Regions from separate parts of the Cytobacillus sp. T106 genome, predicted to be linked through region 1. Evidence: riboswitches for the same ligand, from Rfam matches in the RefSeq annotation. Region 1 holds a riboswitch; the other holds the start of a gene.
What was found. Region 1 has a riboswitch for thiamine pyrophosphate ahead of thiM (hydroxyethylthiazole kinase). Riboswitches for the same ligand answer to the same signal wherever they lie in the genome.
Positions count from the first base shown of each region.

Region 2: another riboswitch for thiamine pyrophosphate. It lies ahead of ABU165_RS24245 (thiamine phosphate synthase); the one in region 1 lies ahead of thiM (hydroxyethylthiazole kinase).

Region 1 is NZ_JBEUMK010000007.1:18,592-23,013, reverse strand. It holds gene ABU165_RS13890 (quinone oxidoreductase family protein) at 1-70, shown strand, start outside; gene thiE (thiamine phosphate synthase) at 110-763, opposite strand; gene thiD (bifunctional hydroxymethylpyrimidine kinase/phosphomethylpyrimidine kinase) at 750-1,583, opposite strand; gene thiM (hydroxyethylthiazole kinase) at 1,584-2,399, opposite strand; TPP riboswitch at 2,478-2,591, opposite strand; gene ABU165_RS13870 (AAA family ATPase) at 2,653-4,422, opposite strand, start outside.
Region 2 is NZ_JBEUMK010000025.1:38,503-42,924, reverse strand. It holds gene thiS (sulfur carrier protein ThiS) at 1-135, opposite strand, end outside; gene thiO (glycine oxidase ThiO) at 132-1,283, opposite strand; gene ABU165_RS24245 (thiamine phosphate synthase) at 1,267-1,932, opposite strand; TPP riboswitch at 1,995-2,096, opposite strand; gene ABU165_RS24240 (Lrp/AsnC family transcriptional regulator) at 2,162-2,656, opposite strand; gene ABU165_RS24235 (DMT family transporter) at 2,841-3,767, shown strand; gene ABU165_RS24230 (hypothetical protein) at 3,953-4,237, opposite strand.

The DNA.
Region 1 (4,422 bases):
GGCAGCGGAGGCCCATACCAGGATAGAGAGCAGGCAGAGCCTGGGGAAAACTGTCCTGATAATAGACTAAAGATTCATAGCCTGCACCTATTTGCAGGCTATGAATCTTCTATATCGTCACACTTCTTTTAAGGCTTGCAGCAGCTTCCTTTATATCTGCAGCCTGGCTGATGCTTGTTATGACAGAAACGCCGTCTGCCCCGGCCAGAATAACAGCACGTGCATTGTGCGGTGTGATTCCGCCTATTCCTACAACTGGTATTGTGATAGCAGACTCTCTCAATTCCTGTATGAGAGCCATTCCCTGAACCGCCTTGGCATCTGCTTTTGTTGACGTCGGATAGATGGGGCCAAGACCCAGATAATCTGCGCCAGCCCTGACAGCTTCGTTCGCTTCCACAAGTGTATGGGCAGATACCCCCAAAATCTTATCCCCGATTTTCTCCCGTACTGCTTCGGCCGGCTCGTCCTCCTGCCCAATATGGACGCCGTCTGCGCCGATTTCACATGCCAGTTCTATGTCATCGTTGATGATAAAAGGAATGCCCCCTGTCCTGCACATCCGCTGAAGCTGCTCTGCAAGCACGTATTTTTCTTGCCTGCCAAGACATCCTGCCCCTTTCTCCCTGTACTGAAAAAGGGAGATCCCGCCTTTAATCGCCTCTTTCATAACCATATCCGGATTCTTAGTGCAGTTCGTGCTTCCCATGATAAAATAGACCTTTAACAGCTCTTTCATTCTTTGACTGTCAATTCGCGCCATATGCCAAGCCCTCTGCTTTCTGTCTATTGTTATATGCCCAGTGGTTTGTCGGGCCGTGGCCGCTCCCAAGGAGAAGATCATCTTCGATGGCTGCCTGGATGAAGTCTTTTCCAAGCCGGACACTCTCCTTTACAGAAAGCCCCTTCGCCAGTCCTGCCGTGATTGCTGCTGAAAAGGTGCAGCCGGTCCCATGGGTATTGACTGTATCCACCCTCCTGCCTTCAAACACATCAAAGCTGCTTCCATCAAAAAGCAAATCAGCAGCAGCTTCTTGATTTCCTGTTTCATGCCCCCCTTTAATGACTACATTGTGAGCGCCGAGCGCACATAATCTCCTGGCTGCTTCTTTCCGTTCGGCTAAAGAAGAGATTTTCATGCCGGTTATTGCTTCTGCTTCAGGAATATTAGGGGTGATGATTAGTGCGAGCGGGAGTAAATGTTCCTTCAGGGCTGCCATGGCGCTTTCCTGCAGGAGGCTAGCCCCTCCCTTGGCAATCATCACAGGATCGACGACCACCTTTGTCCATTGATAATGGCTGATAACAGCAGAAACAGCTTTAATGATGTCTGCATCAAAAAGCATGCCCGTTTTTAAAGCATCCGTCCCCATGTCGCTTCCAATGCTCTCTATCTGTTTACCTACAGCTTCGGCCGTCATCGGGAAGACCGCCTGCACGCCAGTGGTATTCTGAGCGGTGATTGCTGTCAGTGCTGACATGCCATAGACACCAAGTTCCTGGAAGGTCTTAAGGTCAGCCTGGATTCCGGCTCCGCCTCCACTGTCCGAACCCGCTATTGTCAATGCTTTGTTAATATTCATTTATATTTCTCCTTTGAGGACAGTAATGTCCGTCCTGTTTTCAAGATCCTCACCCTTAAGCAGGGCAAGGCTGTTAAGCAGCTCTATTTGAAAGGTTCCAGGTCCTTTGTTTCCCGCTGCTTCTGCAGCCATTTCTGCCGCTGCAGAGTATACAGCCAGCGCAGCCGCCGCGGCTTTCAGTGAGTCTGATTCAATTGCATGGAAAGCGCCTATCACCGATGACAGCAGGCAGCCCGTTCCTGTAACTTTCGTAAGGAGGCTGCTTCCGCCACTGATCCGGACAACTGTTATTCCATCAGAAATGATGTCCTCCTTCCCTGTAATAACAGTTACGGTGTTGAACAGTTTTGCAGCAAGAAGGGCTGTCTCTTCCGGGTTGCCGGCTTCCCCGCCGTCAACACCTTTAATTTCTCCTCCTTTTCCGGCAAGGTGAGATATTTCGGCAGCATTGCCGCGCAAAATGGAGATCGGCAGCTCTTCGAGAAGGTTTCTGCCTGTTTCGGTCCTGTAAGCTGTTGCACCTGCCCCGACCGGATCAAGGATGATCGGCACTGAGTTTCTGCCCGCTGATTCTCCCGCAAGTTTCATAGATTTTACCACAGGGGAAGTAAGAGTGCCGATGTTCAGGACCAGCGCCCCTGCAATGCCGGCCATATCGGCAGCTTCTTCTGCAGCATGAGCCATGACAGGCGATGCCCCCAGCGCCAGCAGGCCGTTAGCGGTAAAATTGGTGACAACCATATTAGTGATATTATGTACAAGCGGCTTTTCAGCCCTAAGCTTTTCCAGCATCACTGCTATCTCTATTGTATTCATTCCCTTTTCTCCTTTCAGCAGCAAAAAAGCCAGGCCCTGAAAAGGACCTGGCAATTGTGCATAAAAAATATAGCAAATAGTTCCACTTCGCTACTTTCCTACGCTGGCATCATCCAGATCAGGTCCAAAGGGTTAAAAAACGGGCCAGTTTTTCTCTCAGCCTGCTTTCCGCAGGCACCCCCAGTAGTTGCTTATTAGATTGACAATTACATAGTATCTTTTTTTGTCCCCGGCGTAAAGCGATAATCATTTACTAAACCATTTCTGCGGCAAAATGGTAGATTGGCAGTTCAATGAAAACGGAAGTCCCTTCTCCTTCATTGCTCTCGGCCCAAATTTTACCATTATGCCTTGCGATGATTTCCCTTGTAATCGAAAGTCCGATGCCATTTCCGGCCGTCCTGCTGTTACTGCTTGCCTTGGTATAGTTTCTGTCAAAAATAAATGGAAGCCTTGCAGCCGGGATGCCGCTGCCGGTATCTGACAGGCATATCCTGACACTTCCGCCCTGGGATGCCAGCCTGGCGCTAAGGATCAAACCGCCAGTCTCTGTATGCCTGATGCTGTTTGAGACCAGATTGGAGAAGGCCTGCAGCAGACGGGCGGGATCTGCCTCCACCAACGGAACATTCTCAACATTCGTGTTTTCCAGATCCAGGACAAAATAAAGTCCTTTCTTTTCGGCTTCAAATTTAAATTGCTTCCTAATATTGACCAGCATCTGGCCAAGGGGCAAATAATCCATCTCAAACCGTATTTGGCCAGCCTCCATACGGGAAAGATCAAACAAGTCGCGGATCAGGACATTCAGTTCATTCAGGCGGCTGACACTTCGCTGAAGAAATTCTCTTTTTTGCTCTTCTGATTCGGCAATACCCTCCTGCACAGCTTCTATATAGCCCTTAACGGCAGCAAGCGGAGACCTTAAATCATGAGAGATGTCTGATAATATAGTGTTCTTTGCCTGCCTTGAGCGGTCGAGTTCTTTATTGGCCCTCTCCAGGCGGATATTTGCTTCATTCAGCTCTTCGGTCCGCCGGGCAACCCTTGCTTCCATCCTCTCATACAGATCTGCATTTTCCAAAGATATGGCTGCCTGAGAGGCAATCAATTCAAGAACCCGGAGATTTTCTTTTGTGAATGCATGCGAAATCTGGTTGTTTTCCAGGTACATCATACCCTTTACTTCACCCTTATTCAGGATCGGCAGGCAAATGAGCGACTTCAGCAGCATCCTTTTGACATAAGGATCCCCTGAAATCAGACTGTTTTCACAGGCATAATCAAGAATGATTCCTTCTCTGCTCAGCTCTGCAAGTTCTATTGCCTGTTCGGACAGCATTTCTCTTCCTTGGACCGGCTCGAAGCGTTTTGGCCGTTCACCCCCACCGGCATACTCCCCGATCGTCCAAATTCCATCCCGTTTAAAGAGCAGAATCCCCCTGTCTGCTCCGCTGTAATGCATGGTAACCTCCATTAGCCGGGCCAGCAGATTTTCAAGCACTACTTCCCTGGATATGCTCTGGGCGGCGGAAACAAGGGCATACTCATCAAACTGAATGGAATGACTGGTTTCCGGTTCCTTCGGTAAGGAAATTTTAACCTTCTTCCGAAGATCATCAGCCTTGGCTTCTGCACCCCAAAGCCGATAGCATTTAAAAGCTTCTGAGAAAAAGGAACTTGCCATCCTGCTATATCCCTGCGCAGAAAAGTATCGGCCTGCACATTCATTTGCAAGGGCAGCATCCTGCAGGAAGCCGTTCTTTTCGGCTTCCTGAATGCTTTCATCATAAATATTAAATAGATTGGAATCCCTCTTGGCAATCCTTCGGTATTCTGCTTTTAAAAGCAAGTATTTATGACGGAAATTCGACGGGGAAAGAGCTGCCCAGCGTTTCATTTTTGATATAGAGTTCTTCAGTTTAGCCAAATGAAGAGCTTTTTTCTTTTTCTGCTTTTCATGTTCATAAAAACGGACAAGCCATAAACCATGATAGAAATGGTATTCAGGGACAATGACAAG
Region 2 (4,422 bases), on a different contig from region 1:
GCTTTTTTCCAAAATAGCGGCGTTCAATTCTACAATCGCCGCCTTTTGATTCAGTTTCAAATGTTCCAGTAAATCCCCTACCGACTTGACGGTGCCAGGCACCAGGATATCACTGCTATTCACATGAAGCTTCAACGAATCCACCCCTCCTGCACTTTTTTCAAACCTCTCTCAATCTCAAATTCTCTGTAAAGCTCCTTATCCTCTGCGGCTGCGGTTCCTTCAATAGAATCAGAAACCATTTTTCCCGTGATTGGGCTGAGCAGGATGCCGTTCCGGTAATGGCCGGCTGCAATGAACAGGCCCTTATAGGCCGGGTGCCAGCCGATATAGGGAAGGCCGTCACCTGTCTGCGGCCGGATTCCTGCCCATGCCTTTTCCCACCGTGCCGATGCGAGCTGGGGCAGCAGCTTATAGGCCCGTTCGGCCAGCATCCTGACTCCGCCAAACGAAACGGAAGGATTGAACTCATTTTCATAGCTTGTTGCACCTATGATCAGGCGGCCATCCTTCTTGGGCACAAGATACCCGCCAGAATCGGAAAAGATCGTCGACCGTATCAAAGGCCCTTCAGGAATGACCGAGAGGCACTCCCCTTTCACAGGAAAAATAGGAAGCTCAAGATCTGCCTTTTTCAGCAGCTCTCCCGTCCAGGCACCTGCGGCAGCAATCACGGTTTCTCCATAAAAACTTCCTTTGCTGGTCATCACACCCTCGACGGATTCTTTATCAAATATGAAGTCTTCGATCTCCGTCCCTTCCAGCACAACTGCACCTCGGGCCATTGCCCCCACCGCAAATGCACGCGCCAGGTTCGGTGCATTCAGCTGGCCGTCATTCGGAATCAGCATGCCGCCTGCGAGCCCCCGGGAGAGATGAGGTTCCCTTTCGCAGATTTCTGCCTGAGCCATCCATCTTACCTGTCCGTCCCATTCTTTATGGAATCTGACCTGCTTCTTAAGGACCTCTGCCTCTACATCATCCCAAGCAATTTTTATCATTCCTTCATTAACAAGGCCGATGCTGATTCCTGTCAGATCCTCAAGCTCCTGGATGATGTCAGGGAACATGGCCCTGCTTTTCAGGGCCAGCTTCAGCATTGATAGATTCTCATCTATTTCTGCCTGGGCACCGAGCATTCCGGCTGCGGCAGAAGAAGCTTCAGAACACAGCTCCCTTTTTTCCAGAATGAGCACCTGCTTGCCAAGCTTCGCCTGCTGATAGGCGATAGAGCACCCTATAATGCCGCCCCCGGCAATGATCACATCATAAACTTTCTTCATATCTGCCTCCTCCCCGGTTCAGTGCAACCCTATATGCGCCGGCTGCCTCCTCCGGACTGACGGCTTTAAAAATTCCCGAGAGTACAGCAGCACCTGAAGCTCCGGCCCTTATCACCTGTTCCATATTGTCAGGAGAAATTCCCCCGAGCGCTATCACCGGAATAGAAAGCCTTCCTGTCATTTCCTCAAGGCTGGAGAGGCCCCTTGGCTCCATACCTGGCTTGGAACTGGTCGGAAAACAGTGGCCATACATGACATAATCTGCGCCATCCTCTTCTGCCTGAACAGCTTCTTCAATTGAGTGGACGGATTTTCCGATGAGCAGGCCAGGGAATGTTATCCGCACTTCCCGTACCGGAAGACTGTGATAGCCGAGCTGGACTCCCTTCACTCCCAATGCGGCCGCTGCATCCACTCTGTTATTAATGATGATCTGCTCCCCCGGGACTCCCTTTTCCAGCAGAATTCTCCCCATCTCGTAGATGTCAGCCGCTGTCAGGTGATGCTCCCTGATATGAATATAGTCCACATTCCGCGAGATGCTTGAAGCTATCCTGATAAATTCCTCCGCCGGCTGTCCTGCAGAAATGGCGTGGAGCTGCAGTTTATCCCTGCTGGGCCAACCTTGTAAACGACGCAAAAAAACCACTCCCCATTGCGCAGGAAAGTGGCTGATTAATGATCTATGGCTAAAAAAATATGTACTTTTTATAACCGTTCGGCACACTTCCCTACGCTAGTATGAACTAGATCAGGTTCAAAGGGTCTCAAATGCTTGATCTCAGCCTCTTGCAGGCTCCCCTAGTGATAATTCTATTATTCAATTGTTCTCTTTTATTTTAGCATACACGATCAGCAGGGAGAACCCGAAATCTGAATCAGACTGTTTTTTCTCCGTCAGGCAGAATCGGCAGTACCGTTGAATATTTGACTTCCCTCAAGGAGAGGCTTGTCTGTATCTTCGTGATCCCGAGCTGATTCAGCTTTCGGATGAACCGTTCCAGCCCTTTCCGGTCTTTGATGGCCACTTTTAAGATATAATCATATTCTCCTGTCAGGCAGTGGCATTCCAGCACCTCAGCCATATCCACCAGCGTGCCCTCCAGTGCTTCCAGCTTTTCCGCCTGATGGATGTTAGTGCTGATGAAAATAAAGCAGAGCAGATCAAAGCCCAGTTTTTCCTGGCTTAAAATTGCCACCTGCTTCTCAATATAGCCTTCATTTTCGAGCCGCTTGACCCTCCCATGAATGGCGGGGGCAGACAGGCTGACCCTCCTGGCAAGCTCAGCGTTGCTTATTTGGCTATCCTTCTGGAGCAGATCAAGGATTTTTAAGTCCACGTCATCCAGCACCTTGTTCACAATCGATTCCATCTTACAGCCTCCTTATGATTATTCCGCCAACTCCGTTTAAGTCTATCCTTAATTTAATTTCATTCACAAAAAACACAATTGCTCTTAATAAAATTTCAAATTTACTCTATTGTACGAAATAATCATTAAAACACAAAGAGAAAATGTTAAAATTAATTCAATAACTATCGAAGGAGCTGCTCCTATGCCAGCTTTATATGTATGCCTGATGCTTCTCACCTCCCTGCTGTGGGGCGGGAATTTTGTTGTAGGCAAGTCGCTTGTGGAGCATGCTTCCCCTGTGGCCTTGACCGCATTTAGATGGATCATTGCTGTGATCTTCCTGTTGCCTATCGTGCTGCGGAAGGAAAAAAAGCTTCTGCCTCCTGCAAAATCGCTTGTCCCGCTGATTCTGATGGGCATCACAGGTGTAGTGCTGTTCAATATCTTTCAATTTTGGGCGCTGGAAGAAACAACGGCCACAAATGTCGGACTGATTTCAACGCTTAACGCTATTTCAATCGCCGTTTTTTCAGCACTCTTTCTAAAAGACAGGATTAACCTGCCGCAGATTCTGACCATGATGTTTTCACTCTTCGGCGTCCTGCTTGTCCTTACCAAAGGCCATCTGGAAATGCTGCTGTCTTTGACGTTTAATAAAGGGGATTTATGGATGATGGCAGCGGTGTGCATTTGGGGAATCTATTCAGTCCTCGGCAAGTGGGCCGGCAAATATACTACTCCGATCATGTCGACCTTTTATTCAGGGGTCTTCGGATTGGCCATCCTGCTTCCATTCAGCTATTCTGATCTCCAAATCAAAAATCCTGATCTGTCCTTTGCAGGATCCATGCTTTATACCGGGCTCATTTCAACCGTTGTATGCATGGTGCTCTGGAATAAAGGGGTCCAGAAAATCGGGGCTGTCACCGCAGGAGTGTTCCTGAATTTCAACCCTGTTTTCACTGCGATCCTGGCTTTTCTGCTGCTCGGAGAAAAGCTTGAAGCAATCCAGTTTCTCGGAGGCATGATCGTCATCCTTGGCTGCTATCTGTTTACCCGCCTTCAGGCACAGCGGCAAAGAAAAAGCCTACGCGGCAAACCGGAAGCTTCCCTTACAGCTATAGACTAGAAAAGGGATGAACAAAAAGGTAAATAGTTACTCCACTGTTAGAAAAGGTAAAATATACACTAAGATGCACTTTGTTCAGCACTATAAATAACAATGCAAGAGCATAGAAAAACGCTTGGATTATGGATATTCCAAGCGTTCTTTTTTACCCGTTAGTCATACATAAAGACTTACATAATAAGTCATTATTTCTTACGTTTTCGTTCTAAGAATATAGGTGCTATATTTAGCAAGATAGAAACAATTGTCAGAAACCAAAATGCCCTTGCCATACCAGGTATTACATCCGATAAAGCCGCCCAATCTTCCGCATTTACCCACCGAGTTAAATAACTGTAATCTGCGCAAATTGTTAATGCTGTAAATGATAATGCCATCGCCATAGCAAGCTTATAATCCTTTCCTGCTGCATACAAAGAAAGATTTATAACAGTTAATACTATTGCAAAAACCCCTAATATTAACCACATACCTATACCCCCATTTATTTTTATTTTTGTCATGTAATAATACAATCTGCATCATCTCAATTTTTTTGCATTACTTTTTATTAGACATCTTATTTCGAAGTAAAGTTCCAACTTTAATAAATTTTTCCATATTGAATTATAAAAAAAACATTTTTTCTTATTCAACAAACCTGCCCCGTTAGCTC